Regions from separate parts of the Staphylococcus sp. GDH8C109P genome, predicted to be linked through region 1. Evidence: predicted binding sites of a transcription regulator. Region 1 holds the regulator's gene; each other region holds the start of a gene.

Region 1 (8,544 bases):
AAAAACTTTACAATGAATGCCTCATTTAAAGTCTTAGGTGAAACATTTTATTGCAGTGACACATGGAAAAATAAAAAAATCGATAATAGTGGTGCGATTGTAACATTTACATTCGATCACAATAATGAAGTGGATAAACAACAGGCTATTGATTTTTTTAATAATGCCATAGCAGCTGGATGTGAAGAGGCAATGCCGTTAGGTAAAACGGAATGGTCAGAATTATATGGTATGTTTAATGATCCTTTTGGTGTTACTTGGATGATTAATGCTGAATAAAATATTTAAACTAAATAAAGGAACAATGAAGTAAATGTAAACTTCATTGTTCCTTTTTCTACATTCATAAGCGCTTTTATGATTACTTTATTAAGTTTAAGATTTCAAAGACTTAAGTGGAAGATGCTTTGGCTCGCGTATATACTTGATTAGGGAATTTTAAGATTCTTAATAATTCAATCGCATTTCTTGTATCTGCTTTTCCAGCTTTAATTTTATAATCAAAAGCAATCTCATTTTCATAGATAATCTCATTAAAATGAAAGTTTTTGAAATTGTCTTCTAATAACGTGGCTAATTCAATATCATGAGTCGCAGCTATGATTTCGTAATTTTGGCTGTTACTTAAATAATTTAACACGGATTCAGAAGCAGCGATACGTTCAGTTGTATTAGTTCCTTTAAATATTTCGTCTATAAAGCAATAAATTTTATCATCTGTTTTTAAATCAAATAATCGCTTAATAGATTTGATTTCTGTCATAAAATAACTATCACCAGACAAGATATCATCTTGGTTCACCATAGAAGTGAAAATTAAACCAGGTTTATACTTGAAGTAATTTGCAGTAACTGTATTTATCGTTTGAGCTAATAAAAGATTTAAGGCAATTGCTTTCATAAAAGTTGATTTTCCTGACGCGTTTGATCCAGTTAATAATATATGGCTATTGACTTCTAAATCATTAGAAATAGCATCGACAAGCAATGGGTGCGTAAGTGCTTCAAATTCTACTGAATCATCATTACTTGCTTGGGGCAATGCATATTGTGATAGTGTTTCTCTCCACAATGCTACCGCATAATGATTGTCTATGCTTCCTATATATTCATAACAAGCCATAACTTCAGATTCATATTTTTTAAAGCTATGTTGTATTAAATGAAAGATATGATAGTCCAACATAAATATAGCTTTAAATAAAAATGCAAATATCATAGAATCTTCTGCTGTATTTACTCTTCCTAGAAGACCACTTAGCCTACGAGCAGCTTTAAAATGATTAAAGTCAACATCTATGGAAGGCGCACCATCTATTTTATGAATTGCGTAAGCCTTTTTAATAACATTTGATGTATAAAATAAAGAATTTAAATCTTGATCAAACGTTTTTCTTAGTATGCCACTCAAAATCATATTAAATATAGCAGTCAATATAGTTAAAAGTATACCGAATTCAGGTTTTAAAAATGTAACTAGCAAAAAGACTAACGGAAAATATGTAGCCAACATAAAAAAATGATTACGTTTTACTGTAGTCAATTGATCAGGGAACGTGGGATAAATCGCTTTACCTATTTTAGCAAGGTGAGTTGATATTTTCAGACGAAAAAATTCATCATTTTTAAATTTTTGAATTAAAGCTTGATTATGAATCGTAAACATCTTTCTTAAGGTTGCATACAAGCGCATTTCGCCAATTGCAGAAAAATTAAAGTTCATGTTGTCGAAAAGGGCATTTAAATTCAAATCAGCGTAAGTTTTATCATCTATAAGATTTGTTTCATCAAATTGGTGTTTGTATGTATCGAATTGATAACTATACCTATGATTAGGTCGAACAAAAGATTCTAAAGGTTTTCTAAGTGACCATAAAGGTTTGATATCATGATTTAATTTTTTATTGGCAATGATTGTCGTGATAATAAATAAAATTGTTGTTCCGATTATTAATGCAATTAGGAACCAAAATATAGGATACATAAGTTTCACCTCATACTTAATTAATATGTTTTATTATGTCATGAAATAAATGGATTCACAAATAGCTGATTATGTTAAGTGGTGATATATGTCAATAGAGAACGTGCGTACTTATCAACAATTAGTGTATAACTTGTTGATAAGTCGTGGGCAAATATGTGGATATACATTGTTTTCTGAATATTCAACAGTTTAAAAGTTACATTTTACTTGTGGATAAATGGGATAACTTTGTGGATAGCTTTGATGATAGGGTTAAAGCTGTGAATAGTTAAGGTATAAAATAATAATAAAAAGTACGAAAAATGATTTTTCCATTTTTCGTACTTATCGTTAAAATTAGTATTAAATTAACTTTTCTTGTAATTCTGCCCATTTTGACATGACTTGTTCTAATGCTTGTTCGCTGTTTTCTTTCTCTTTGGCTAAACGATTTGCTTCCTCTGGATCACTATATATATCTGGTAAAGTTAACAATTCATTAATTTCATTAATTTTAGTTTCAAAATTATCTATCTCGGTTTCGCATTCATCAATTTGGCGTTCAATTTGACGTTGTTCGCGTTTTTGAAGTTTTTGATCAATATAATTATCGTTTTGAGTCACCATCGGTTTTGTCTGATGTGAAGCTTCATATTCTTTTTTAGCTTGAATCGCTTCGTTTTCTTCTTTCTTCTCTATAAAATATTGATAATTACCTAAATACATTGTGCCACCATGAGTGTCTAAATCATAAACTTTGTTTGCAAGTTGATTAATAAAATAACGGTCGTGTGAAACAAATAAAATCGTTCCTTCAAAGTTATCCAATGCCTGTTCTAACATTTCTTTTGAATCTATATCAAGATGATTTGTAGGTTCATCTAAAATAAGTACATTGTTACGTTCAAGCATTAACAAAGCCAATTGTAATCTAGCTTTTTCACCACCAGAAAGGTCATTAATGATTTTTTTTACATCTTCTTGTACAAATAAAAATCGACCTAATACTGCACGTATGTCTTTCTCGTTCATTGAAGGGTATTGGTCCCAAAGATAATCTAATATTGTTTTACTAGATTTAAATTCAGCTTGTTTTTGGTCATAGTAACCGATTTTTAAATTTGCACCAGTAGTAATTTCACCGTTTAATTTTGGTTGAATACCTGCAACTGTCTTGATTAAAGTAGATTTACCGATACCGTTAGGCCCAATAATAGCGATATGGTCTCCTTTAGTTACTTCAATGTTGATACCTTTGGTAATTGTCTCTTCATAACCAATTTCTAAATCTTTGATATGAAAAACATCATTACCTGTATTTCGATCAAAATCAAATTGGATATTAGCACTTTTAGCATCAACCATTGGTTTATTGATTCTTTCCATTTTTTCCAGCATTTTCCTACGGCTTTTTGCCATACCAGTAGTTGAAGCCCGCGCTATATTTTTATCAACAAATGTTTCTAAGCGTTTAATTTCATCTTGTTGACGTTCATATTCTTGCATGCGTTTTTCATAATACTTATCTCTTTTTTCAATAAATTGTTTATAATTACCTATATAATGTTGCACATCTCCAAGTGCAACATCATAGATTTGATTTACTATTTTATCTAAAAAATATCTGTCGTGGCTAATGATAACAATAGCCCCTTTAAAATAGTTTAAATAACTTTCTAACCATTGTGTTGTTTCCATATCTAAATGGTTAGTTGGTTCATCTAGCAATAATAAATCAGGCTCACTTAATAACATTTGGGCTAATGAAAGCCTCGTTTTTTGACCGCCACTAAAGTCATTAATAGGGCGATTGAAATCTGGTTCAGTGAAATTTAGACCGTGGAGCACCGTTTTTATCTTACTTTCATATTGATATCCATCTTGTTGTTCGAATTCATTGGATAAGTATTCATATCGATCAATATGATTTTTATATACATCTGTATCATATTCATTTGCATGCTGTGCTAACCAATCTGTTTCTATTTTCATTTCAGATTCAAGTTTTTTCATATTTTCAAAAGGTTTGGACATTTCTTCAATCACGGTTTGGTTTGTGTTGAGTGTCATTTGTTGTGTTAAATAACCAAGTTTTAAATTTTTACTTTTTGAAATATGACCACTATCATAACTCTCGACGCCAGCGATAATTTTCATCAATGTAGATTTACCAGCTCCGTTACGCCCAACGATACCGATACGTTCGCCAGTTTTAACTTCAAAATTGACATTGTTAAAAATATCTTCTCCGTCGAATGATTTTGTAATGTCGTTTAATTGTAATAATATCATCCGTTTTTGCACCTCTCTATTCATTATCATTCTACCGTATTCTGCGTATTGTTAAAACTACCAGTGTTTATTTTTATAATGTATTAATGTATAATGTTGAAGTAATTATAAGATTAATTAGAGATTATAGTATAGGAGGACAAGATCTTGGCTAACCAAAGCGAAAAGATTCCTCGTGCCACGTTAAAACGGTTACCGTTATATTATAGATTCGTCAATACTTTGAAATCTAAAGGGATAGACAGAGTTAATTCTAAAACAATTAGTGAAGGTTTGAACATTGATTCTGCAACAATTCGTCGTGATTTTTCTTATTTTGGTGAATTAGGCAAAAAAGGGTATGGCTATAATATTGATAGCTTGTTACATTTTTTTAAAAATGAGATAAGTGAAAATGATGAAATTAAAATAGCCATCGTAGGTGTAGGGAACCTAGGTAAAGCATTACTAACATATAATTTTTCTATTCATGATGAAATGACTATCACAGAAGCGTTCGATATTCGTGATGATGTAATAGGAACACAAATAGGCAATGTGGTTGTAAGCCCATTTTCAAAAATCACTGATGTATTAAAGCAAGAACAAATTGATGTCGTGATATTAACAACACCTGAAAACGCAGCACAACAAGTTGCAGATACTTTAGTTGAAGCAGGAATTAAAGGTATTCTAAATTTCACACCAACACGTGTTTATACGCCGTCAGATGTACAAGTTCATCACATTGATTTAGGGATTGAATTACAGTCTTTACTTTTCTTTATGAAAAATTACAGTAATAAACAATAATTTTTAAATATTAACTTTGTAGAGATACAAACATTTTTGATGTTTAGTTGTCTCTACAAAGTTTTTTTATTGTTCACTAGCTCCGCTTCATCTTATACATATACATATGAAAAGGCATTAAAACATAAAGGTTGAAATTTTAGTACAAATCTAATATGATAATTCTTATTGATTTTATCGGAAAGAGGTAATGTTATGACGTGGTTAATAATCAGTGGCTTAATCGTAGGTGGACTTTTGGGATTTGTCATGCAACGTACACGATTTTGTCTTGCTGGTGGATTTCGGGATATGTATATTCAAAAAAGTAATAAAATGTTTTATGCCTTGTTAATAGCAATCTCAGTGCAAAGTATCGGATTGTTAATTCTAACTTCGACAGGGTTAGTAGAAATACCAGAGTCAACATATCCAATCATAGGTACGGTTATTGGCTCATTTATTTTTGGTATTGGAATTATATTAGCTGGTGGTTGTGCAACTGGTACATGGTATAGAGCTGGAGAGGATTAATTGGTAGTTGGATTGCACTTATTGCATATGCATTTACATCAGCTGCTACTAAATTTGGTTTATTATTACCTTTAATGGATGGTATCAACAAACCTACTAATGTAAATACAAGTATGGCTCAAACAACTGGTATTCCAACATGGGTATGGGTCGCGTTATTAACAATTATAACGGTTATATTTGTTGTTAAAACGTTACGTAAACCGAAGCCTAAATTTGCGGTACCAAAATTAAAACAAAAGTTTACGGGGATTCGTTATTATTTATTTGAAAAAAAATACCATCCCTTTGTTGCAGCAATTGCAGTTGGACTAATTGCATTATTGGCTTGGCCAGTGAGTGAATCTACTGGCAGAATGTACGGTTTAGGAATTACAACGCCTTCTGCTAATATCGTTCAATTTTTTGTAACTGGTGATCTTCAACTTTTAGATTGGGGTGTATTCCTTGTTTTAGGTATCTTTGTTGGTTCTTATATTGCAGCAAAAGGAGCTAGAGAATTTAAGTGGAGACTACCTGATAAAAAGACAATCCGTAATAGTGTTATTGGTGGCGTATGCATGGGATTTGGTGCATCAGTAGCAGGTGGTTGTTCTATCGGAAATGGTTTAGTTGAAACAGCTACAATGTCTTGGAAAGGCTGGATTGCGCTTGCATCAATGATACTAGGTGCTTGGTTTATGAGTTATTTCATATTTATTAAGCCGATGAAAAAAGCACAAAAGTCTACAAGTCAAACAGTCTCAGCACAAACACAAACGACATAAATTTTATTTTTAGGAGGATTTCATTATGGTATATGAATTAGGTACAGTAGGTATGGTTTGTCCTTTTCCTTTAATTGAAGCACAAAAGAAAATGACTACTTTAGAGAATGGTGACGAATTAAAAATTGATTTCGATTGTACTCAAGCAACTGAAGCAATTCCAAATTGGGCAGCTGAAGAAGGTTACCCAGTTATCAATTATGAACAACTTGATGATGCTTCATGGACAATCACTGTTCAGAAAGCTTAATGTTATATTAAAAATATTATTTTATTATATACTACTCAATGAGAGAAAGTCCGAGACATATTCTATGATGTTTCGGGCTTTATTTTGTTTTAAAAAATTGTTTGTTATTGAATAACACAAGTTGTAATGGTAAATGAGATTAGTCGTCTTTGAATGATCTATATTTTTAATACTAATCATGTATATAGTTGCTTCTTGAAGTCAGCAATATTTTTTGTGTTTACCAAGTAGTTTGAGTTTGGCTTTTAACAGTATTTAAAGGGAATACAATATGATAAAATAGATGATGTTTACAATGCCAAGTAATGAGAGTGAAAATAAAATATGATTGGCATATCTAAGTGTAAGATTTTTTAGATAATTGATTATAAATTCAGTTACTGTCAATATGTGCAATTATGGTGTCAAAATAATATGCAATAAGTTGAATTATAGGCGTTAACAAAGCTATAAAAATTTAAATAATAATTTGAAAATTGATGTGTGAGGAGCTTTTTATATGAATAAAGTTGATGCCATTTTAAGTGTCGTTTGTTGATGGCGTCCTTGTTACAGGAATCACATTTCGATTAACACATGATACCACGTGTGAAACTGTTTTGAAGCAGTGGAAGCCATAGATTTGTATCAATGAGTAGGATAAATCTAATATAATGATAATGAAATACATAGATATGATGATGAACTGAATTGCGACAGAACAAATATCAGAAAGTAGTAGTTTGTAATAGGAGGAAATAAAGTGAGTGAATGGACAAGAGATGAACGTTATCAACGTTATGAAGAAATTAATCAACAAACAATGGACGAATTAACTGAGCGTGTGAATCAATCTAAATATAGACAATTGTTTCATATCCAGCCAAAAACAGGATTGTTAAATGATCCTAATGGTCTAATTTATTATAAAGGAGATTATTATATCTCACATCAGTGGTTTCCTTTAGGAGCTGTCCATGGTTTGAAATATTGGTATACATATAAAAGTAAAGATTTAATAAATTTTGATGATCAAGGAATTTCACTAAAACCAGATACGAAAGATGACAGTCATGGCGTGTATAGTGGCAGCGCATTTACATATAACAACAATTTGTATTATATGTATACAGGCAATCATAGAGATGAAAATTGGAATAGAAAGTCTACACAACATATAGCTAAGGTAGATGACAATGGTGAGGTTCAAAAATTTCCTAAAGCGGTAATAGCAGCGCCACCTTCAGGATATACGCAGCATTTTAGAGACCCTAAAGTATTTGTTAAAGATGAAATTTACTATGCAGTAATTGGGGCACAAAATGAAGAAGGATATGGAAGAATACTTCAATATCAATCAACAGACATTGTAAATTGGACATTTCAAGGTGAAATAACAACAAAACTGGAAGCGTTTGGTTTTATGTGGGAATGCCCAGATTATTTTAATTTAGATGGTTTCGATTTACTGTTATTTTGTCCTCAAGGTATTGAACCAGAAGGTGAAAAATTTAGAAATATTTATCAATCTGGTTATATCATGGGGCAATACGACATAGACCATCTTGTCATGGATCATGGTGATTTTCATGAATTAGATCATGGATTTGATTTTTATGCGCCTCAAACTTTTATAGATGAATTTGGCGAAAGAATACTCATTGGTTGGATGGGTTTACCAGAAGTGAACTATCCTACAGATTCAGATGGTTGGGCTCACTGTTTAACAATCCCGCGTATTTTGACAATTGAACAAGGTAATTTAAAACAACGTCCTATTAAAGCACTTCAACAATTAAGAACGAATAAAGAAACAGCATTAGGTTACGCTAATAAGTTTACGCGGTTTTTAAATCCATATGAAGGTAAACAATTTGAATTGATTATTGATATTTTGGAAAATGACGCTACTGAAATTTATTTTGAAATCAGAGCTTCAAAATCACAGTCTTTACTTATTGCTTATAACACAAAAACAAAAAAAA
Region 2 (8,544 bases), on a different contig from region 1:
ATATAAAGAATAAAAGTAGCATACCGACGACGAACATTGAATTGGATGAACGTCGTCAACGTGCCCAAGCTATTGTGAGAAAAAAATCAGTGTTATCTTCGAGTGTGAGTATTGTACCAATACCTGGTCTTGACTTTGGTGTAGATATCAAGTTAATGAGAGATATTATTGAAGACGTTAATAAAATTTATGGCTTAGATCACAAACAAGTTAATTCGATGAGAGAAGATGTAAAAGAACGTATTTTTACAGCAGCTGCTATACAAGGCAGTCAATTTGTCGGTAGAAAAGTATCTAATGCTATATTAAAAGTGGTTATCAGAGACGTTGCAAAACGTATGGCTGCAAAACAGACAAAATGGTTCCCACTTGTAGGCCAAGCCATCTCAGCTTCTATCAGTTATTACTTTATGAAAAAAATCGGCGATGACCATATTGAAAAATGTGAAAAGGTTGCTAAATCTTTAATGGAATAGTGGAGCGTTTTCATAAAAAGAAACAATATTCACTGAATATTGTCATATCATGGGTGCAACGAATTGAATTTATATGTATAATTTGGTAATGTTATTATATAAAACTATGCTAGGTTTTATAATAAACTAACGATTCTAACTATACGAAGGAGACATCATATTATGGAACAAAAATCATATGTAATTATTGACGAAACAGGTATTCATGCACGTCCAGCTACAATGCTTGTTCAAACTGCATCAAAATTTGATTCAGATATTCAATTAGAATATAACGGTAAAAAAGTTAACTTGAAATCAATCATGGGTGTTATGAGTTTAGGCGTAGGTAAAGATGCTGAAATTACAATCTATGCTGACGGTAGTGATGAAACAGATGCAATGGAAGCGATTACTGATATCTTATCAAAAGAAGGATTAACTAAATAATATGTCTAATTATATTAATGGCATTGCTGCTTCAGATGGCGTAGCAATTGCTAAAGCATATTTATTAGTTGAACCTGATCTTTCATACGATAGTGAAAAGATTCAAGATGTCGACGCAGAAATTGCTAAGTTTCAAAATGCTATTGATACATCTAAAGTTGAATTAACAAAAATCAGAAATAATGCTGAAAAAAATCTCGGCGCTGATAAAGCTGCTATTTTTGATGCGCATTTATTAGTCTTGGATGATCCAGAGTTAATTCAACCGATTGAAGATAAAATTAAAAATGAACAAGTTAACGCACCAACTGCGCTTTCTGATGTAACTGGACAATTCATTACTATTTTTGAAGCAATGGATAATGAATACATGAAAGAGCGTGCTGCAGATATTCGTGATGTGTCGAAACGAGTTTTAGCGCATATATTAGGTGTGGAGTTACCTAATCCTAGTATGATTGATGAAAGCGTTGTTATTATAGGTAACGATTTAACGCCTTCAGATACTGCTCAATTAAACAAGGAATTTGTACAAGGTTTTGTTACAAATATTGGTGGCAGAACTTCTCACTCAGCAATTATGAGTCGCTCACTTGAAATTGCTGCAGTAGTAGGTACGAAATCAATAACACAAGAAGTTAAACAAGGCGACATGATTATTGTTGATGGTTTGACTGGTGAAGTGATAATTGATCCTACAGAAGACGAAGTCATTGCATACCAAAACAAACGCGAACGTTTCTTTGAAGATAAGAAAGAACTTCAAAAATTACGCGATGAAGAAACAACAACTGTTGACGGCGTTCATGCTGAACTTGCTGCTAATATCGGTACACCAAATGATTTAAAAGGTGTAATTGAAAATGGTGCTGAAGGTGTCGGATTATATCGTACTGAATTTTTATATATGGGTAGAGACGAAATGCCAACTGAAGACGAACAGTTTGAAGCTTATAAAAAAGTACTTGAAACAATGGAAGATAAACGTGTTGTTGTTCGTACTTTAGATATAGGTGGAGATAAGGAACTACCATATTTAAATTTACCAGAAGAAATGAACCCGTTCTTAGGCTATCGTGCGATTCGTTTATGTCTAGATCAACCTGAGATTTTCAGACCACAATTGCGTGCTTTATTACGTGCGTCAGTTTATGGAAAATTGAATATTATGTTCCCAATGGTAGCGACAATCAAAGAATTCCGTGATGCTAAAGCATTATTATTAGAAGAAAAAGAAAATTTAACAAATGAAGGTATTGAAGTATCTGATGATATAGAAGTTGGTATCATGGTAGAAATTCCTTCAACAGCTGCATTAGCAGATATTTTTGCTAAAGAAGTAGATTTCTTCAGTATTGGAACGAATGATTTAATTCAATATACAATGGCTGCAGATCGTATGTCAGAGCGAGTGTCATACTTGTATCAACCATACAATCCAGCAATTTTACGTTTAGTGCAACAAGTGATTAATGCTTCTCATAAAGAAGGTAAATGGACTGGAATGTGTGGAGAAATGGCCGGAGATGAAATTGCTATTCCATTACTATTAGGTTTAGGATTAGATGAATTCTCTATGAGTGCTACATCAATTCTTAAAGCACGCCGTCAAATTAAAGGCTTAAGTAAAAATGAAATGGAAGAATTGGCACAAAAAGCAATTAATTGTGCTACTTCTGAAGAAGTACAAGACTTAGTAAGTAATTATACAAAATAAAAAAGATTGGGACGCAAATCCCAGAAAAATAGCACTCAGATGATTTAAATCATCTGAGTGCTTATTTTTTATCCAATGCTTCGTATTGTTGGCTCACTTTCTTAGGGGACAGCTTCAGCTTGTAATCTTCAGCTTGTCCTGTTCCTTCAAGAGTTTCGCCAAAATACATCGCATTCATAAGTGATTTTACATTCAAATACTTGAAAAATAAGGTCCTCAAGTATAATCTAATAAACACTATTGAACTATATTAACGAAGTGTCTTATGTATAAAGATTACAACGTGACTCAACTTACATTACCAATGGAATTTCAATTCTTATACTCACAAATGATATGTCACAACATATGAATGAAAGCGTTGAAACAATCTCTGAAAATGAATTCGATGAATTCAAACATCATCGTGGTGCTACTTCATATCATTCCAAAATGATGTTAAAAATTAATCTATATGCCTAGAAATAATCCATATTTTCTGTTCGTAAAATAAAAAACTGCTTAATGATCGAATTTGAATAATGTGGCTGTCATAAAATCAAGCGTCTTCTTATAAGACAATGAATCGTTGTAGAGTTAATTGTCCTATTAACATCTTTAATTTTTGTATTAACGGTACTTAATATTAGAAAAGTAGTTGTTCAACGAAGTAACTATAATCAAAACAATAATGAAAAAAAGCAATATCTATATCATTCAATAGATATTGCTTTTTTCACTTGTTCAAGAATTTTATGTCCTAGTCGCTTTTTTATAGTTATATTGAAATTTATTTAAATCGTATGAAAATGTATGTGCAGTTGAGTGGTTTTGGAGAATTCGCAACTTACTAAATTGTTTATTATAGTTGAAATTAGGTTATGGTTAGTTAAACCATTTAAAATGATGCATTTAGCTTTATTTCAGTTGAATTAGTTAATGTATTTGTATTTGAGTGATTTAAAATGTTGTTTCAATATTTAAGGTTTGGTTAATTTTTTCCATATCAACTTGATACAATGGTTCACCATTCAATAATATAAAAGGTGTTGCAAAAGCATCATAATCAATCATTTCATTTCGATATTGCTGATTAGCGATGTTTTTTTCTATATATTTAAAGCCTTTATCAGTTAAATAATTTTTAATAAAGGTACAAGGAGGGCAGTCATTCTGTGTGTAAATGATGATATCAGTCATTTAACATCAATCCTTTCTACAAAGTCATTTTCTATAATAGTAAGTGACTTTTAATTAAAATTCAAGTTATAAAATTGCATGTAATTGGTCATTAATTTGTCACTTAATTCTGAGTTTAACTAATTTTAAAACATAGCCATTGGGTTTATAATGAATGGACGTTGTGATTTTTGTCACAAATAAATTAAAAAGGTGATATTATGGATTCAGTTGAATTAGCTCGTTTTCTAACTGCAATGACACTGGCAGTGCATATCATATTTGCAACAATTGGTGTAGGTGTCCCATTGATGTTTGCGGCTGCTGAGTTTTTAGGGATTAAAAAGAATGATCCTCATTATATAACATTAGCCAAAAGATGGTCTAAAGGTTATACAATTACTGTGGCAGTTGGGGTTGTAACAGGTACGATTATAGGATTACAACTGTCACTGTTATGGCCAACGTTTATGCAGATGGGTGGCCATGTGATTGCATTACCGTTATTTATGGAAACATTTGCGTTTTTCTTTGAAGCAATTTTCTTAAGTATATATTTATACACTTGGGATAGATTTAAGAGTAAATGGACACATTTTTTAATTAGTATACCAGTAATTATTGGAGGTTCTTTCTCTGCCTTCTTTATTACGGCTGTCAATTCATTTATGAATACACCAGCTGGTTTTGATATTAAGAATGGTAAAATGATAAATGTTGAACCTTGGGTAGCAATGTTTAACGATTCATTTTTAATAAGATCTTTTCACGTTGTAACGACTGCTTTTATGACAATGGCTTTTGTCTTAGCTGCCATTGCTGCATTCAAGTTAGTGAAAAATAAATTTAAAAAAGATGCCGAATATCATAAAAAAGCATTGAAGTTAACAATGATTCTTGGCATTATCTTTACTTTAGGTTCAATGTTAGCAGGAGATTTATCTGCAAAATTTTTACATCAAGAACAACCAGAAAAATTAGCTGCTTATGAGTGGCATTTTGATACGGAATCCAATGCCGATTTAGTACTTTTTGGTTCTTTAAATGAAGAAACACAAGAAGTGACTGGAGCAATTAAAATTCCGAGTCTACTTAGTTTCTTGGCTGATAACAATATCAATACTAAGGTGAAAGGGTTAGATGAATTTCCAAAAGAATTACATCCTCCAATGATTGTCCATTATTACTTTGACTTAATGGTGTCTATGGGTGTGTTCTGTTTAATTGTTTCAGCTGCATTTGTACTGACATTATGCTTTAAAAAATTACGGAAATTCACTTATTCAAAACCAATGTTATACGGTGCTTTATTAACTGGACCTGCAGCGATGTTAGCGATAGAGTTTGGTTGGTTCTTAACTGAACAAGGACGTCAACCTTGGATTGTACGTGGATATCTAAAAGTGGCTGAAGCGGCTACTCAAGCAGGTGGCTTAACACTCGTAACAATATTATTTGGTATATTATATTTAATATTAATTGTTACTTCTTCTTATGTATTAATAAGAATGTTTAAGAATAAACCAGCATATGAAGAATTTGAAGTAACTTCGTCGGAAAGAGGTGATGCATGATGGTATTCGCATATATAGGTATCACGGTACTATGGATATTCTTATTTTGTTATATTATTGTTGCATCAATTGATTTTGGTGCTGGTTTCTTTACACTACACGCTAAAATAACAAAACAAGATAAAAAAATTAATCACTTGATTGCACGTTACCTTAATCCAGTTTGGGAAGTAACGAATGTTTTCTTCGTATTCTTTTTCGTAGGAATGGTTGGTTTTTTCCCAGATTCAGCTAAGTATTTCGGTACAGTATTACTTTTACCAGCATCTATTGCGTTGATATTGTTGTCCATTAGAGGTGGCTTTTATGCTTTTGAAAACTATGGACCAGATACAAAATTACCGTGGCTTGTATTATATGGTTTAGCAGGTTTATTCATACCTGCAGCCTTAGCCACTACTTTAACGATTTCTGAAGGCGGTTATATTACTGGCTCAAGTAACCATTTAGATTTAAATTGGTTTGAATTGTTGTTAAGTCCATATTCATGGTCAGTTGTATTTCTTGCAATTATATCCGTACTTTATATTTCATCTGGATTTTTAACTTATTATGCTTCTAAAGCCAATGATAAGCCTGCTTATGGTTTATTAAGATACTGGTTCTTATTTTGGGGACCGCCAATGATCGCTATTTCACTATTTGTATTTCTATCATTAAGATTGCAAAATGAGACCCATTTCTATACAGCGGTATTTGATTATTGGTGGATGTTTGTACTTAGCTTACTATGTTTTGCTGGTGCAATGTTACTCACATTGATGAAAAAATGGCACGGTTTTGCATTTATTTTAGTAATTTTACAAATGGCTTTTGCGTTCTTCGGCTACGGTGCAAGTAAATTACCATATATTTTATATCCATATATTCGCATAGATGAACATGTTGTTAATAGTGGTATGGCTATTGCTTTAATCATCGCGTTTATTTTAGGTTTACTTTTATTAATTCCATCGCTAATATTATTAATGAGATTATTTGTTTTTGATAAAAAATATGTTGAAGGTAAAAAGTAGACAAATATACTTAAATACAGTAGTAATGTTTATTGTTTAAACTACTAATATTTGATATATTTCAATTATCTTATTTTTGGAGGACGCATATGGATAAAGAATATGTGGTTATAGGTTTAGGTCGATTTGGTGGTAGTATTGTTAGAGAATTAAATGCCTTAGATATGGATGTCATGGCGATTGATATGGATGAAGCGCGTGTGAATGAATATAGTGATATTGCTACACATGCTGTAATTGCTGACACAACTGATGAAGCAGTGATGAAAAGCTTAGGCATTAGAAATTTTGATCACGTTATTGTTGCAATAGGCGAAAATATTCAATCTAGTACGTTAACGACTTTGATTTTAAAAGAGTTGGGCGTTAAGAAAGTAACGGCTAAGGCTCAAAATGATTATCATGCTAAAATTTTAAATAAAATTGGTGCAGATACTGTTGTTCATCCTGAAAGGGATATGGGTAGAAGAATTGCTCATAATGTAGCTAGTGCTAGTGTTTTAGATTATTTAGAATTAGCAGATGAACATTCAATAGTAGAAATTAAAGTTAGTGAAAAGATGGCAGGTCAAACAATTATAGAATTAGATATTAGAGCTCAATATGGTATAAGTATTATTGCTATTAAAAGAGGCAGAGATATTATCGTATCTCCGGATCCAAACATAAATATTGAAATTGGAGATATTTTAATTATGATTGGCCATGACAATGACTTAAACCGATTTGAAAAAAAGGTAGTTAGATAAATAATAATATTTAATTTAAGAAGGGGAAGGGACAAATCAATGGTGCCCACCCCCTTTTTTTAATATTTAAATGATTTTGTTAACTGGTGATGCGCGACGTGAATTATGTAAGTGCGTTACTGAAGAGGCGTACTATATCCTCATCCACAGGCAAACCAATACAATACAATACGTTCAAAATAGCAAGTTTTTTAATATAAAAAGCGCTCATCCAATGCAAATGGATGAGCGCTTTATTTTGAAAAGTTGATTGTAATTTGGGTTATGATTACGATTCTGATGATTGATTTGATTGATTATCATCTTTTTTTTGATTTGGTTTCTGAGTTGTGCTTTTATTAGCCTTATTGTTAGAAACTTTCGTGTTTTTGTTTTGAGCTTTAGTATTGTGTTTTTTAGTACTGTCTTTTTTTTGATTTGGTTTATTATGTGGTTTTTTATTTTGAGAAGGCGCATCACCTTCATTTACTTTCATTATCACTGGTAAAATCATTGGTTTACGTGCTGTTTTTTCAAATAAATATGGTTGTAGCGTTTCAATGATTGATGATTTAATTTGATGCCATTGTATTTCTGGATTTTGGTTTAGTTTAGAAATAACATCTGTTTTGATTTTTCTTTGGGCATCATAAATTAATTGACCAGATTCACGCATGTAAACAAAACCACGAGAAATAATGTCAGGGCCTGAGAGTAGTTTGTTTGTTTTAAAGTCTATACTAACGACGACGATGACTAAACCTTCTTCAGACAATAATTTTCTATCTCGAATAACTACATTGCCAATATCTCCAATACCGCTACCATCGACTAACACGTTGCCAGATGGTATTCTTCCAGCTTTTCTAGCTGAATTATGTGTTAAAGCTAAGACGTCACCGATATCAAAGATAAACACATTGTCTGGTTCTACGCCACATTCAATTCCTGATTGACCGTGTGCTTTTAACATACGATATTCACCATGAATAGGAAGGAAGAATTTTGGACGTAGTAAGCGTAACATCAATTGTTGATCGCCTTTAGACCCGTGTCCAGATGTGTGAATGTTTGAAACCTTATTGTGTATTACTTCAGCACCAGCGCGATATAATGAATTTATTGTGCGGTTGATACTTTTAGTATTACCTGGAATAGGCGAAGAACTAAATACTACAGTATCTTCTGGAATAATTTTTATTTGTTTATGTGTACCGTTAGCAATTCTTGATAAAGCTGCCATTGGTTCACCTTGTGAACCTGTACATAAAATGAGTAACTCATGTTTAGGAACACTATTAATTTTGTTTGGTTCTATAAAAGTTTCAGGTGGTGCTTTGATATAACCGAGTTCCATACCAATTTTAATATTGTTTTCCATTGAGCGACCAAAAGTTACAATTTTACGGTTGTGTTTAATTGCAGCTTCGACTGCTTGTTGAACAC
Region 3 (8,544 bases), on a different contig from region 1:
AGATTTAATTTCGACTTTAATTTTATTGATGTAGAACGTAATGAATTACGCGCAATGTTGTTAAAGCATAGCCATCAATTCAATAACGTATCAAGTTATAGTGATTATTATAATAAATTCATCACACTCTCTAAGCTACAACCCAATAAATGTGTATATTCAAAACTTACTAAAAATCACTTCACTCAATATAATCAAAAAGCACCTTTAGGAATAACAGAAATTATGCAACATACAATACAATTGATTAAAAATGGTTCTGCTGTTGGCTATGAACTAATGGACAAAAGTATATCCGATGTTGCGTTAATGAACCAACATGGAATATATGAACCCATTGTTTATATATTCCAATTCTTAAAGCCATTTTATGGAAAAACAATACTAATACAACCCAATTATTTAATTGCAAAAGAAAAACAATGCACACATTTACTTTTATTCAATTCCAATACACATACAATGTCAAACAAGCGAAAGTTTACATTAAAACAACAAACAATTACTTCAAAATTAATTTTATTTATACGCACGTTAAATAGAGAACATGGTTTTATAGATTATGCATTACCACCTATATTTAATAATATTTTTATTGAACAAACGCTTTTAAAAAATATTGAACGATCAAATATGCCAAAGTCAGAATTACGACATACTACCTATCCTCACACACCTATAGAATTTGATATTGACCGTGATGAAGTAAAATACATTCGTTTATCACCCGCATGTAAGTAATCATGTAGCTCATCCACGTTATTTAAAAAATAAGTACATATTAGCACAATTTAATTTAAAAGTTTTGTCATCGCTTATACTTCAATTGCATTATGCTAAAATTTCAGATATAACTGAATAAAAGGGTATATAAAGGAGAATCTAATTTTGAAAAATAAAATGTTTGCAATTGTTATTAGTGCCGTAATGGTTATCGTAGCTATTATCTTAGTTATTATGATGGTTTCAGGCGGCCAAAAAGAGACATACTTCGGCTACATGAAGAATAGTACAACTGCTGAAAAAGTAGTCAGTGAAAAAGACCATAAAGTAGAAGAAAATGTCAAAATACCTTCTAAATCAGGTTTCAACCCTAAAAAGGGTGATTTTGTAAAACTAATTAAATCTGAAGGTGAAGACACTTATAGTAAAATGGAAGTCGTTGATCACGATGACATTCCTCATGGTCTAATGATGAAGATTCATGATATGGACATGAAAGGTATGTAAAATAAGTAACTTCGAATAAAAATTCAGTCCCACAAGCTTTTATAGGAAATGCTTGTGGGGCTTTTTTTCGTCTTATATTATTACCCTAATCTAACATTATTTATAAAAAAGCACTGAATAGATTTATTTTCTATTCAGTGCAAAAATGTCAGAATTTCAATTTAGTTTATATAGATTTCAGGTATGCTTGACCTTTCTCTTTGTCATACGCATTTTCCCATTTTGCGATAACAATGGTAGATAATGCGTTACCTAATACATTCACACAAGTTCGTACCATGTCTAATAGTCTATCCACACCGATAATCAGTGCTAAACCTTCAGCCGGTAATCCCATTGTTGTCAATGTTGTAATAAGTACTACAATTGATACCCCTGGTACACCTGCCATACCTTTTGAAGCAACCATTAAAGTAACCATTAACATAATTTGTTGCCCAATTGACATATCGATGCCATACATCTGTGCAACGAATAAAGCAGCTATTGATTGATATAATGCAGATCCATCGAGGTTAAATGTATATCCAATAGGTACTACAAATGATGTAATGTCCTTTGGAGAACCAAAGTTTTCCATTTTTTTCATTATTATTGGTAGCACGGATTCTGAACTTGACGTTGAAAATGCTAATACGAGTTCATTTTTCAATATTTTAATAATAGAAAAAATACTAATTCCACATAATCTTGCTACAATACCTAATACCACGATAATAAAGAATATCATTGCGCCGATAACTACTAATAGTAATTTTAATAACGGTATTAATGCTGAAGCACCAAAAGTCATAATTGTCGTACAAATAAATGCGAATACACCAATAGGTGCTAATTTCAATATTTTATTAATCATCCAAAATACAGCTTCTAATGAACCACTTAAAACAGCTTTCACAGGTTCTGCTTTTTTGCCAATTGCTGATAAAGCAACACCAAAGAATACTGCAAAGAATATGATTGGTAGTAATTCACCTGAAGTCAATGCCTCAAAAAGATTTTGAGGCACTATGTTTACAATTGTATCGATAAAGTGATTTCCATATGTAGATGATTCAGCAGCTTTTGCTGATGATTCATATGTTGAAATATCACCTTTGGGTAATTTATCTGGATCTAAACCTTTCCCTGGTTTAAATATATTTGCAAAAAGTATGCCTAGTCCTATAGCTATTGTTGTTATAATTTCAAAATATAAAATTGTTTTAAAACCGTAACGCCCCACTGTTTTAGATTCACCTACATTTGATATAGATAATGCTAGTGAACAAAAAACAACTGGAATTACAATCATTTTTATTAAATTCAAGAAGACATCGCCAAAAGGCTTAATGTAATTTGCAATTTCGTCGTGTCCATAAAGTAATAGACCTACGATAACACCTAATACCAACGCGATAATAACTTGCATTGGTAAACTGATTCTTCTTATAATTGCCATGATGTTTCTCCCCTTCTTCTGACATTGCTTAATTATATCAAAATAATTTTTATATAGATATAAATTTTTTCAGCAAAAATAGTTGTTATTACACTTAATTTTTATTTTTACTCATTTTATATATATATAAGTAACATAATTATTTTGACAAATACACAAAATTGCAGTTAAAGACTATGATATGGCGTTATTAAACCTTACTACAAGCCTGATATAATGTTGTAATAGGATATAAAATCACTACTCTTTTAACTAATTTTATATTTGAGTAACATCAACAATCGCTATTAATTTTTATATTCATTTTACTTCAATTGTGTATGAATTATTATATTATACTGTCATTAATTCACATGTGATAATAAGTAAGACACTATGCTATTGTTTTTGAGTTTTAATATAGTAAAGCATATGTTAAAACACATACATTAAAATATATTTAATACAAAAATGGCTGATGCCATATGTATATACGGAATCAGCCAACATGATATTGATTTGCTTTAGTTTATAAAATGATAACATCACTAAATAATGAGTTATTTAATCTTTAGGTTTATATTTCTCTTTAAAAGCATTATATTTTGCATCTTTTACATTTTTCTTAGTTTCTGGATCAAAACCTTGCACTAATATACCTTTATATGTACTAATTGGTTGCACAACATAAGTATGTTCCGAATCATCTTTAAACTTAATTTCTTTATAATATAACCCTTTTTTAGCACTATATAATGTTTTCTCTGTTTTAATTTTCTCAGTTAAATGGTTTTCATCCATGTAATTATCAACTAATTCTAAATTTTTGTGACCTTGATATGTTCTTAAACCAAAGAAAAAAGCTACGGCCAAAATTAACGAAATGATTAATAGTCCCAGTATTTTCAAAAACGTCTTCATTATTTATCTCCTTTTAAGTAAAAACAATCATAATAAATACTCTATTGTTAATCCTCATACTCTTAAATTTCTAGACTACTTATTAAAATTCATAATATTAGTATTATGAACGATAACAAATAAATTATAAAGTATTAATACCTTTTGTAACAAAATGTTCTTAAATTTCCACTTATTCACAATGATATATATTATAAAAATATTATGAATATGGACACAACAGTTCCTTGACAATGTACTTTGTTCATAATAAGGTTAAATTTCAAAAGGGGTGATTAAATGGAGGACAAAGTAAGTTACTTAGAAGAACAACTGTGCTTTCTATTTTACGTTTCTTCAAAAGAAATTATAAAAAAATATACTTCATATTTAAAAGAGCATGACCTAACATACACTGGTTATATCGTTATGCTCGCCATTAAAAAAAATGAAAAGATAAACATTAAAACACTTGGACAACGTGTTTATCTTGATTCCGGGACACTAACACCTTTACTTAAAAAATTAGAAAAAAAAGGTTATGTTAGTAGAACACGTGAAATTGATGATGAACGTAATTTACAAATTGCGCTTACAGAACAAGGTGCAAAAGTTCAGGATTCATTATCCCATGTGTCCAAAAAAGTTTTTAGTGAATTTGATATGGATATCGATGAAGCCATTCACTTAAAAGAAACACTACAAAATTTTGTAAATAAACATTTCACTAAAGAAATTTAATATATTAAGAGGTAAAGCTACGTTTAAAGTGTGTAATTTATTTATGCTAATTTAAACTTAAACTTGCCTCTATTTTTTTATTTTATTTAAAGTAATGATGATAAAAGTAATAATTACCCTTTTATCATCAGCTTTTGGTAGAACTATACACATAAAGTGTTAAATACTATAGTTTGACTTTGACTTTCTTTGACTAATATATTATAATATAAATATAAGGTTAAAGGAGAGGTGAAAAATGATGCAAAATACACAAAATCTTTCTACAGATATACTAGAAAATTTATTAACTGAGCATCATGATTTTAAAGTAGATGTATATGAATCAAGTGATGCATATCAAGTCATTGCTGAACTACCAGGTTACAGTAAAGACGATATAGACATTCAATTTGATGAAAAGACATTGACGATCAGTGTTAAAAATACTTCTACAATAACTCAAAACCAAGATAATTACTTGATTAAAGAGCGCAATTCTAACAATCAAAATAGACAATTTATATTCAAAAACGTAGACGAATCAAATATTAAAGCTACGCTGAACCATGGTATATTAAATGTTACTTTACCTATTCATCATACAAAAAAACAAATTAATATTGATTAAATCGTAACAAAACAAATCATAATATAAGGAGAGATGCTTTATGGCATTCAATATGAAACCATTCGATAATTCATTTTTCGATGTAAATCCTAGTAATTTATTTAAAGATTTCGGACGTCAATTTTTTGATCAATTTCCAGGTGCTAATAGTATTAAAACAGATGTTAAAGAATTAGAAGATGCTTACATTGTGGAAGCAGAGTTACCAGGTATGGAAAAAGAAAATATTAATCTGCAGTTTGAAGATAATATTTTAACAATAGAAGGTAAACAATCATTTGAAAATAATAAAGAAGATGAAAATGGACGCATTATCCATCAAGAACGTAGCTTTAGTGATGTAAAACGTCAATATCAATTTGATAATGTCGATGAAAACGGCATTAAAGCAGCTTATGAAAATGGCATGTTAAATGTCACTTTGCCTAAAAAAGAGAAAAAAGAGTCTTCCTCTTCTAACATTCAAATTGATTAACAATCAATTTGAAAAACAACACTTCATTTTTGAAATGTTGCTTCAGAAAGTAGATAAACCTTTCGCATTAATTTGCGAAGGGTTTATCTACTTTTTTATTTATATAGTTTTTTCAAATATTTGTCTTCGACAAGTTCATATACAAAATTTAAATCTAATATCGCATCGACTTTACGCAATAAATGACTATTAAGGACTAAATCAGAGATAGAAATCATTTCATATCGATCTCTTTTATCAATTGATTTATTCAACATAATAAACACCATCACTGCTTAATTTACATATATTATAATATTGGCAGTGATTTATGCCGAATCCTGCGGGAATAGCACTAGCCGAAGACTACAGGCTAAGGCAGTGCCCGCGGAAAGCGTGCATAAAAAAACTGCCAACAAAGTCGGAGATTTTGTCGACAGTCTGAAGCAACACTTCAAAAAATGAAGTGTTGCTTTTTTGTGAAATTTATAGTTTTAACTTACTTTTTTTAACATTTGCCCCATTGTTACTAATGCTATGATTCCAAATAACGCTAATAATAAAAATGCTAAGTGACTGCTACCTGATAGCATTGTGACATATGAAATAACAATCGGTGGAAAGAATCCACCCAATCCGCCCATCATAGAAACAATACCATTTGCAGTCCCTGCCTCTTTACTAAAATAGAAAGGCACAAGTTTAAAAATAAGTCCATTCCCCAAACCAGCGCAAACACTAATTAATAAACAACCTATCGTAAATAGTAAAATATGATTTGAAGATCCTAAAATAATTGCGCCAACAATCATCAATGTAAAATCTATCATTAATAACATCACCGCATTAAATTTATCGCCTAATATACCACCTAAAGGTCTCAAAAATGTTGCAAGTGCAATGAATACACCTGAACGTATACCTGCATCTACTTCACTAATACCAAACTGTTGCACTAAATAATTCGGCAAAAACAAACCAAATGCTACAAATGCACCAAAAGTAATGAAATACCAAAGTGATAAATAATATAATTTCAAATCTTTAAATAAACGCTTAGATTGTTCAACTAAAGGCACTTTTACTTTTTTCTCTTTCGGATCACCAAAAAAGAACATAAAAATAGCAAATAAAGCAATCACTACTAAATAACTTCTGACCGTCGTTTGCCATCCAATAATTGATGCGATTGGGGGCGCTAAAAAAGAAGAAATTGCAGTTCCGATATTACCCATCCCATAAATACCATTTGCTAAACCAACGCGTTCTTTAGGAAAATATTTAGGGATTGATGTTACACCAACAGAAAACACCGCGCCTCCAACGCCTAAAAAGAATCCTGATGCCATGAGCATCCCTGTCCCTTGAGCCTGACTCAAAAAATAAATTGGAAATAATAAAATGATAAAACTACAGAAAAACACCCATTTAGCGCCTATTATGTTCGTTAAATAGCCAAAAGGCACTCTTAAAACAGAACCTAATATTACAGGTATGGCTAATATAATTGAAAGCTGATTTCCTGTTATATTAATATCTTGAGATATAAAAGGGATTAGCGGTGCAATAATGCTCCACGCCATAAAACCCACAACTAAACTTAAAGATTGTAAAGTTAATTGAAATCCACCTCTAGCTATGTTCATTACATTCACCTACATTTAAATTTTTATAATTAAGCCTAGTATTCTACAAGCGCCTACAATAATATTATTTATTATGAAGTATTAAGGACTAAATTATGAAAGGTAAAACCGGTGTAATATACGAATTTTCGGAATATTAATATTTGTAGAATACTGGCTATATAGTTATTGTAAAATCTTTGTGAAATAATAAACATAAGGATTATCCCTTAAGTTCTCTAAAATTTCCCCTATTCTTTTTTCAATAATAAATTCAATTTAAATTTTAATTTGTGTAAAATATAGAGACTATGTGAGGAGCTTAAAGCGGAAATGAATTTTCAATTATTTTGGTTCATGCCTAAGATGGTATGCAAATGAGGAGCAAAGTAACTTTTACTTCATCATTAAAATACTGTTCTATATCAATTTTTCTTTTATACTGAACACATGATTTGCAACGATTTAATAACGTGTGGATGCCTTGGGAATAATATGATAGATGGGCTACAAGCTCAGACAATGTAACTCATATCCCAAACAAGTATACACGCTCAAATTCACTACATTTTAATATAAAAAGGACTAATCCATTTGCATATGGATTAGTCCTTTATCTTGAGCATGAAATTTATATCTTATCCTCAGTTATCTGTTATTTAACAATACATTATATCGTAAAAATTTGCATAGACTTATTAATAAATTATGACATTACCATATTATTTGTTGTCAGAAGTAACTCGATTAAAAGTCCACAAGTTTTTTCTTCATCGCATATTCTACTAATTCCGGTTTTGATTTTAAGTCTAATTTTTGCATAATATGTGTTTTATGTGCTTCTACTGTTTTTACAGATACAAATAATTTTTCTGCTATCTCTTTATTACCATAACCTTTTGCAATTAAAGGCAATATTTCTATTTCTCTTTTAGATAAAATTTTAAAAGGGTCTGATGTAGCCGTTTCGTCTTTGGAACTATTGCTAATAAATTCATTCACTAAAGAAGTCGTTAATTTCATATCTACATATGTTTCACCCTGATATACAGTTCTTATTGCTAAAATGAGTTGTTCATCTGGCGCGTTTTTCAAGATATAACCTTTTGCGCCATTTTTTAATACATGAAATAAGTACTCTTCGTCATCGTACATTGTTAATATTAAGATTTTTGTTTCAGGAAAACTTTCTGCTATTTTACTAGTAGCAATCAGTCCTGACTCTCCTGGAGGCATACTCAAATCCATAATTAATACATCAGGTTTATGTTCCATTACTTTTTGATAAGCTTCTAAGCCATCAGCAGCTGTACCGACAACTTCCATATCATCTTGGTAATTTAGAATCATAGAAAATCCTGTTCTGACAACAGCATGATCATCCGCAATAACTATTCTCAAAATTTATTCTCCTTACTCCCTTAAATTGGAACTTCTAAAGTCACTATCGTACCTCTTCCAATTTGACTATCGACATTTACTTCAGCATTTACTAATTCTGCGCGTTCATACATACCATAAATACCTAATCCAGTACCTTGTGGCTGATCAGTTTTAATAAATC
Region 4 (8,544 bases), on a different contig from region 1:
ATAACATAATTTAATATGTTATACAAAAATTGCAATCACACCTTGTAATAAGCCTATGATCCCGCCTAATAAAAAGCCTAAAAGCATAATTAATTTCAACTCTTTATTTGCGATATCTATGATTAAGCGTTCAATATATGCTAAATCAAATGAATTTATTTGTTCTTCAACCATTTGTCTTAGGTTGATTTTTTTCATAATTGGAGAAATATGTTTAGAACCCTTATCAATAATCAATTCTGTGAGTTGTTTTGAAATTTTTGTTTCTAAGAATGTTATAAATTCTGGCATTACTTCTTTCAATGGTCGATTCGATATACTATCTATGTTTGCATAGTTCATAACTAAATCAGTAACCGTTACCTTGAGTGAGTCGAATTGATCTTCATTGATGATTTCTGCTAGCGTCTTTGATTTAAATGTTGCGTATTCATTTTCAACAATCTGCTTTGCAATTGCTTTAGCTTTAGGATGATTAGTTAATCTAATCAATTCCTGTTGTATTCGATCTGCAATGCTTTCTCTAGTCATAAACATCTGTAGCAAACCTACGATTTTACCTTTCTCGTTAAAGAAAGTATCTAACATTGATGTTATATCAACAGCGCCTTTTTCTGATTTAAGATAGACGCGTGCACGTTCAAACAATAATTCTGGTACCCCATCTACCTTTGCATCAATATTCTCTTCAATATCTGAAGGGAGCAATTGTTTTATAGGGGTTTCTTTATGTTCAGCATAATATTGTTCTAATTTATTATTAATCACTGAATACATTTTATCATTAGTAACCTGTACAACATCAACATCGAAACTTTTCGTTAACGATCGAATCGTCATATGATCTGCTTTTAATTTTTGAATCTGTTTTAAGATTAGTGATTCAATTGCATCTCTTGATTTAGGTGCATTTAATTTTGACTTAATTAACGTTTCAGTCAATAAGTGTTCTTCAATGACTTGTCCAATTTTATCTGCAATTTCTGTTCTTCTTTTTGGTATTAATCCAGGTGTAAAAGGAATTCGTTTATTAAAAATATAATAAGTTTTAAACGGATGAAATAACATTCTTACAGCAATTACATTTGTGACGCCACCTATTATTGCTCCAATAATCATCATCGCTATAATTATTAAAAAAGCGTGCATAATTAATTCTCCTTCAAATAAAATTTGTTATAAACTGAAGGTACAATCATATCAGTCATTTTTACATTGTATAACATATATCAAGAAAATGTGTATACTATTTATTATTTTTCATAAACAAAATTGCTTGGCAGCAATCACTATGAGTACATTCAATTTGAATTAGTAAAAATACAGAAATAAAAAAAGAGCGATTTAGAAATCAATCAACATTTGATTTCCCGTGTTCGCTCTTACAATGATGTATTCTTTTTATCATGGGTCAAAAACTGAATCAACTTACCTATTAAGTTCGATTCATTTGTTCATGACCGATTTCAATTAAACTATAGTGACTAAACCATTCAATATATAAGCCATAACTTCATTAGTTAATGTTATAAATAATGATTCTTCTATCACAAAATGCATTTATTTATACGTGCATTAATTCTTCTTTTGAAACTCTACCAAAATATGTTTCAGCTTCTCTTAATTTAGAAGTACCAAAAATAGGTTGTGTTTCCTGATTTAGTACACGGTAGATATCACTTACTTTATTGCTTTGTAAAATATAGCCGTTACGAGTATCAACTGTGTTCCAATATATATCACTAGTTGTAGAATGATTTGGATACGCACAATGGTTACGTGAAATTGTTTGTACCATTTCTAATGGATCGCAACCAAAAGTACTATTTAGAACATCAGAATCTCTAAACAATGCACAAATTGACACACATGTTGTCCAGTTAGGCAATACTCTCTCTTTTTCAATTTGTACTAGTGTCTTTTTTGAAAGACCAATCGTTTGTGCCATTGTATCTTGCGTGTACCCCGCCTCAATACGCACCATTTTAAATTTTGTTTGAATTAAATCTGTAAAACTCTGTCTATCCATTACTTTAATCTACCTTTCATAAAAGAATATTTTATCCGGACACAAGAAATTGCAATAATACACGTTTCTTGAAACACAAATTACATCTTAATACAATTTGCGATAAAATAAAAGAGCGAAATGATATTTTCATTGTTTTTTATTATTTGCGAAATTATCTAAATAATCAATCTTATATCCTATAATTAACTTAAACACTTATACCACTTTTATTGTAAGCGCATAACAAGCGTGAAATGTGATTATATTTTTCACTTATTACTCTTTTGATATAAAAACACTATTCATTATTATATCTTAATTTTTCCCTTTTGGCATATACTTTGCCTTAAATAATTGAAAATGATCATTTATTTACTTTTTTCAGAATTTTCATTATAATCAGGGTTACTTTAATAATTGAGGTGTAAAAGATGACAGAGAAATATATATTACTTGCAACTTGTACAGATAAAGTCGGTATTACTTCATTAATTACTAATAAAATTGCTCAATATGATTCTAATATTCTACATTTAGATCATTTTACAGAATATGACCATTCACCAAATGCTACTGGTCAATTATATTTGAGATTAGAATTTGAAAATGTACCATCATTGAAAGAAGATTTAGAAACAACGTTGCAAACACATCAAATAGATTTTAAACTCTTTGACAATCAACAACATACAAAAATAGCACTTTTTGTTTCTAAGGAAGATCATGTTTTCAACGAAATTTTATTACGTGTTAACAGAAATGAATTGCCTGCCGAAATTGTGTGCATCGTTAGTAATCATGAAAACAATAGACAATTCGCAGAAACGCTTCATATCCCTTTTTATTACATACCGAGCAACGAAGATAAAGAAATCGTGGAAAGAAAAATACTAGATGTTTGTTCTGAACATCAAGTTGAACTCATCGTGTTAGCAAAATATATGCAAATCCTATCCGATCATTTTGTCAGTCACTATCCAAACCAAATCATCAATATTCATCACTCATTCCTACCATCATTTATAGGTGCAAATCCTTATAAACAAGCATGGGAACGCGGTGTCAAATTAGTTGGGGCAACAAGTCATTATGTTACTTCTGACTTGGATGAGGGCCCTATTATAGATCAAGACGTTATACGAATTAATCATCGGTACAATGTACAAGATTTACGTAAAATTGGTCGGCATGTTGAATCAAGTGTGTTAGCTCAAGCTGTAGAATATCATGTGCTCCATAAGGTGATTGTGACTGCAAATAGTAAAACAATAGTTTTTAATTAATCTTCATAAAAAACCTGAGATCGTAAATTGAACTATCTCAGGTTTTTTATGTTGTGAAACGTAATGAAATATAATTAAATTATACTATTAACATATCTCATATGATTCGATATTTTAAAACATTATACTTACTTTTTACAATTTTAAGACTCATAATATAGTACTTTTCATAACATTTCTTGTATATCAGTTTATATTTAACTTATGCAGTATTGTAATTATAATTCTTCCGCCCATAACACCACTTCACTTGAATCCATAGTTATTTTTACTTTTTATTAAACACATTTGCTAAACTGCTATGTTTAGCTTTTTCTATTACATCTTAACTAAATATACACTTTTAAAACTGTGTTATAACAGACCTATAACACACCTTAAGTGTATTACTTTTTAATACAGATTCCAAAAGCTTTCACATTTTAGATTAAAATTATTCAAAAACTTTGTGATTTTTTTAACAAAACAAATGATATAATTATTGTGAAAAAAATAACATACTTTTGGAGGTAATGATATGTTAAAAGAAAATAATATGCAATCCACAGCATGGAATGATTTTAAAAAAGGTCGCTGGCAACATCATGTAGATGTAAGAGAATTTATTCAACTAAATTACACATTATACGAAGGTGATGATCAATTTTTAGAAAGTCCTACAGAAGCAACAACTAAGCTTTGGGATCAAGTCATGCAATTGTCTAAAGAAGAACGTGAACGCGGTGGTATGTGGGACATGGACACAAAAATCCCTTCTACCATCACTTCTCACGAGGCAGGTTATCTAAATAAAGAATTAGAAAGCATAGTAGGTGTCCAAACCGATAAACCATTCAAACGTTCAATGCAACCTTTTGGTGGTATTCGCATGGCCAAAGCAGCTTGTGAAGCGTATGGTTATGATTTAAATAGTGAAACTGAAAAAATATTTACTGACTATCGTAAAACGCATAACCAAGGAGTATTCGATGCATACTCCAAAGAAATGCTAAATTGCAGAAAGGCTGGGATCATTACTGGACTTCCAGATGCGTACGGTCGTGGACGTATTATTGGAGATTACCGCAGAGTCGCTTTATATGGTGTAGACTTCCTAATGCAGAAAAAAATGGAAGATTTCAACAATATGTCTAAAGAAATGTCAGAAGATGTCATTCGATTACGCGAAGAATTGTCTGAACAATACCGAGCATTAAAAGAATTAAAAACATTAGGTAATATTTATGGATTTGACTTAAGTCGCCCTGCTTTTAACTTTAAAGAAGCAGTACAATGGCTGTACTTAGCATATTTAGCAGCGATTAAAGAACAAAACGGTGCAGCTATGAGCTTAGGTCGTACTTCAACATTTTTAGATATCTATGCTGAAAGAGATTTAAACAATGGATTGATTACAGAACGTGAAGTGCAAGAAATCATAGACCACTTTATTATGAAATTACGTATCGTAAAATTCGCGCGAACACCTGACTATAATGAGTTATTCTCTGGTGATCCTACTTGGGTAACAGAATCTATCGGTGGTGTAGGTATTGATGGACGTGCATTAGTAACTAAAAACTCATTCCGATTCTTACATTCACTAGATAATTTAGGTCCAGCACCCGAACCAAACCTCACAGTATTATGGTCAGTTCGCCTACCTGACAATTTTAAAACATATTGCGCAAAAATGAGTATTAAAACAAGTGCAATTCAATACGAAAATGATGACTTAATGAGAGAATCTTATGGTGATGATTATGGTATTGCATGTTGTGTATCTGCTATGACAATTGGTAAACAAATGCAATTTTTTGGTGCTCGTGCTAATTTAGCAAAAACATTATTATATGCGATTAATGGAGGAGTAGATGAAAAATCAGGACACCAAGTAGGGCCTGCCTATGAAAGTATAAAAACAGAAGTCCTAGATTATGATGAAGTATTTGAAAAATTTGATAAAATGATGGATTGGTTAGCTGGAGTATATATTAATTCACTTAATATTATTCATTATATGCATGATAAATATAGTTATGAACGTATAGAAATGGCATTGCACGATACAAATATCATTAGAACAATGGCTACAGGTATAGCTGGTCTTTCTGTCGCTGCAGATTCATTATCTGCAATCAAATATGCAAAAGTAAAACCTATTCGAGATGAAAATGGTATTGTTACAGATTTTGAAATTGAAGGTGATTTCCCTAAATATGGCAATAATGATGCACGTGTCGATGATTTAGCAATAGACCTTGTAGAACGCTTTATGACAAAATTACGTAGTCATAAAACTTATCGTAATTCAGAACATACAATGAGTGTATTAACGATAACATCAAATGTTGTATATGGTAAGAAGACTGGAAATACACCGGATGGACGTAAAGCTGGAGAACCATTTGCACCAGGTGCAAATCCTATGCATGGACGCGACCAAAAAGGCGCACTTTCTTCACTAAGTACTGTAGCAAAAATACCTTATGATTGTTGTAAAGATGGTATTTCTAACACATTTAGCATCGTTCCAAAATCACTTGGCAAGGAAAGTAATGATCAATGTAAAAATCTCACAAGTATGTTGGATGGCTATGCTATGCAACATGGACATCACTTAAACATTAATGTATTTAATAGAGAAACACTATTAGATGCAATGGAACACCCAGAAGCATATCCACAATTAACGATTCGTGTTTCTGGCTATGCCGTTAACTTTATTAAATTAACACGAGAACAACAATTAGATGTTATTTCACGTACTTTCCATGAAAAAATGTAATTTGAATTTAAGGTGGCCTATATATGTTAAAAGGACATTTACATTCTGTTGAAAGTTTGGGTACCGTTGATGGTCCAGGATTACGCTATATTTTATTTACCCAAGGTTGTTTACTAAGGTGTTTATACTGTCATAATCCTGATACTTGGAAAATAAATGACTATACACGCGCAGTTACAGTTGATGAAATGGTAAACGAAATAATACCTTTTAAACCATATTTTGATGCATCAAATGGAGGTGTGACAATAAGTGGTGGTGAACCTTTACTACAAATTAAATTCTTAACTGCCCTATTTCAATCGTTAAAAAAATACGATATTCATACCTGTATAGATACATCAGCTGGTACAGCGAAAAATACACCCACTTTTGAAAAACAATTAGATGCTTTATTAAAATATACAGACTTAATATTATTAGATATTAAGCATATTGATAATGCTAAACATAAGAAATTAACTGGTCAACCTAATACACATATATTAAACTTTGCTAAAACACTTTCACGTAAAGGACAGCCTGTTTGGATAAGACATGTACTAGTGCCAGGTCTTACAGATGATAAACAAGATTTAATACGGTTAGGTGAATTTATAAATTCACTCAATAACGTTGAGCGCTTTGAAATACTGCCATATCACCAACTCGGTGTGCATAAATGGCAATCACTAGGTTTACCTTATGCTTTAGAGCATATAACAGCACCTACCGAGGCTGAAGTAAAACAAGCTTATCAATATGTAAATTTTAAAGGTTACACCCCTATTTAACTTTATTACGACACGTTAAATTTATCGTGCTTATTAAAATGTAGTACATCTAAAAAGTAGTGCATTGATATCATTTGAAATGTAGATATCATTCACTACTTTTTTTGTTACTGAACATGAAATTGAATAATATTTTTCAAAATTATATAGTAACAGAAACATATTTTAAGGGGATGTTTCTTTGAATAATCATACTTCAACAAAACTAATTTCTATCAGTGCTTCTATGAAATTTATTAATGCTCAAATGATTCCAGGCATTTTGACATTGTATAATGATAAAATTACGTTTAAAGCAAAAGGAGTAATTGAAAATCATGAAATCAAAAGTTTATTCCCTTTTGATGAACTTCAAAGTGTTAAATTCGGTCTATCCTTAACCCCTTTTAGAATAACTATTATGGAAGCAGACGGAGAGCCTTGGCTTTTTGACCAGGTTCCAAGAAAAGATGGTAAGAAATTTGTAGAGTTGTACAATGTACTTCTTTCTGAATAAGTAACTCATTAGGTTAATCTTAAACTAAGCTATCATTGTGATGGTTTAGTTTTTTTAGTAAGACAAATACTTTTATAAATCAACATCTATTTTGCAACACTTCTCATGTGTATCAACTAAAAAGAGTGGCCAAAACATATAAATGTTAGTGCCACTCTCAGATTTTAATTTCCTTATATTTATGTTTATTATTTTATTAACTTTCATTTCTAGCAGCTAATTTTTTATCTTCAGCTTTTGAAATGATAAGTGCACAAGCAGCATCACCTGTAATATTGACAGATGTTCGTGTCATATCCAATAATCTATCAATACCTAAAATAATACCAATTGCTGCTGGATCTAATCCAACGGCATTTAAAACCATTGCTAACATAATCAGTCCAACCCCAGGTACGCCAGCTGTACCAATAGATGCTACAACAGCGATGACCACAACAGTTATAATTTGCATAAATGACAGCTCTACACCTGAGATTTGTGCAATAAATATTGTTGCAACACCTTGCATGATTGCTGTTCCATCCATGTTTATCGTAGCACCGAGAGGTTGTACAAAAGATGCTACTTCAGGTCTAACACCCATATTTTTTGTACATTTAAGTGATACTGGTAAGGTTGCAGTGGAACTCGAAGCACTAAAACCAAGTGTAATTGCAGGTAGAAATCCTTTAAAGAACTTTAGTGGACTTGATTTAGCCATAAATTTCACCGCTGAACCATATACAACAAAGAAATGGATAAATAGCGCTAGAAGCACTATAAAGAAATACATACCAAGTTGTTGGATAGCTCCAAATCCTGCTCCTGTAAATGCATGTGCAACAAGACCAAAGGTACCAATAGGCGCAAACACGCTCATAATCATCGTTACAATATACATTAAAACTTCATTGGTTTGCTCAAATAACCGGTGTACGGCTTCAGCTTTCGAACCAACCATTATCAAACCAACCCCTATGAAAATGGCAAATGTAATAATTTGCAACATATTTTCTTCACTCATGGCTTGTAATGGATTTTTAGGAAAAAGATTGATCAGTGTTTGATCAAACGATTGCTTTGCAGCAGAACTTTGTGAATTATCTTCTTTATCTAATGTTTTTTGATAACTTGAAACATCTTCACTTTTTAATAAATCTGATTTCCCTTCCCCCGGTTGTAAAACTAAAGCTAAAGTAATCCCAATAATAATAGCTATTGCAGTAGTGGTT

Evidence for each region. Region 1 encodes Rex, which represses fermentation and respiration genes when NADH is low (regulators of the CRP and FNR family bind a similar motif). Its sites were predicted from a motif close to TTGTGAAATATTTCACAA; they were not measured.
Region 2: the regulator Rex is predicted to act here: its motif matches at 3,963-3,980, upstream of KA867_RS10515 (cytochrome ubiquinol oxidase subunit I).
Region 3: the regulator Rex is predicted to act here: its motif matches at 7,181-7,198, upstream of KA867_RS02780 (nitrate/nitrite transporter).
Region 4: the regulator Rex is predicted to act here: its motif matches at 3,741-3,758, upstream of pflB (formate C-acetyltransferase).

The regions. Positions count from the first base shown of each region.
Region 1 covers NZ_JAESMX010000022.1:84,624-93,167, reverse strand. Annotated here, with positions in the region: gene KA867_RS11735 (VOC family protein) at 1-279, shown strand, start outside; gene KA867_RS11730 (MutS-related protein) at 392-1,984, opposite strand; gene KA867_RS11725 (ABC-F family ATP-binding cassette domain-containing protein) at 2,330-4,258, opposite strand; gene KA867_RS11720 (redox-sensing transcriptional repressor Rex) at 4,406-5,050, shown strand; partial or broken gene KA867_RS11715 (YeeE/YedE family protein) at 5,246-6,330, shown strand; gene KA867_RS11710 (sulfurtransferase TusA family protein) at 6,356-6,580, shown strand; gene KA867_RS11705 (sucrose-6-phosphate hydrolase) at 7,323-8,544, shown strand, end outside.
Region 2 covers NZ_JAESMX010000019.1:183,591-192,134, reverse strand. Annotated here, with positions in the region: gene KA867_RS10540 (DUF697 domain-containing protein) at 1-476, shown strand, start outside; gene KA867_RS10535 (phosphocarrier protein HPr) at 639-905, shown strand; gene ptsP (phosphoenolpyruvate--protein phosphotransferase) at 907-2,622, shown strand; partial or broken gene KA867_RS10525 (transposase) at 2,888-3,155, shown strand; gene KA867_RS10520 (glutaredoxin family protein) at 3,562-3,801, opposite strand; gene KA867_RS10515 (cytochrome ubiquinol oxidase subunit I) at 4,002-5,354, shown strand; gene KA867_RS10510 (cytochrome d ubiquinol oxidase subunit II) at 5,354-6,370, shown strand; gene KA867_RS10505 (potassium channel family protein) at 6,460-7,119, shown strand; gene rnjA (ribonuclease J1) at 7,388-8,544, opposite strand, start outside.
Region 3 covers NZ_JAESMX010000009.1:180,612-189,155, forward strand. Annotated here, with positions in the region: gene rsp (AraC family transcriptional regulator Rsp) at 1-741, shown strand, start outside; gene KA867_RS02745 (DUF4889 domain-containing protein) at 889-1,230, shown strand; gene KA867_RS02750 (cation:dicarboxylate symporter family transporter) at 1,397-2,671, opposite strand; gene KA867_RS02755 (DUF3139 domain-containing protein) at 3,215-3,571, opposite strand; gene KA867_RS02760 (MarR family winged helix-turn-helix transcriptional regulator) at 3,851-4,291, shown strand; gene KA867_RS02765 (Hsp20 family protein) at 4,530-4,901, shown strand; gene KA867_RS02770 (Hsp20/alpha crystallin family protein) at 4,942-5,376, shown strand; gene KA867_RS02775 (hypothetical protein) at 5,472-5,633, opposite strand; gene KA867_RS02780 (nitrate/nitrite transporter) at 5,850-7,001, opposite strand; gene nreC (nitrate respiration regulation response regulator NreC) at 7,728-8,381, opposite strand; gene KA867_RS02790 (sensor histidine kinase) at 8,402-8,544, opposite strand, start outside.
Region 4 covers NZ_JAESMX010000015.1:170,859-179,402, forward strand. Annotated here, with positions in the region: gene KA867_RS09365 (DUF445 domain-containing protein) at 19-1,149, opposite strand; gene xdrA (XRE family transcriptional regulator XdrA) at 1,565-2,029, opposite strand; gene purU (formyltetrahydrofolate deformylase) at 2,443-3,294, shown strand; gene pflB (formate C-acetyltransferase) at 3,812-6,061, shown strand; gene pflA (pyruvate formate-lyase-activating protein) at 6,085-6,834, shown strand; gene KA867_RS09390 (hypothetical protein) at 7,016-7,330, shown strand; gene KA867_RS09395 (dicarboxylate/amino acid:cation symporter) at 7,527-8,544, opposite strand, start outside.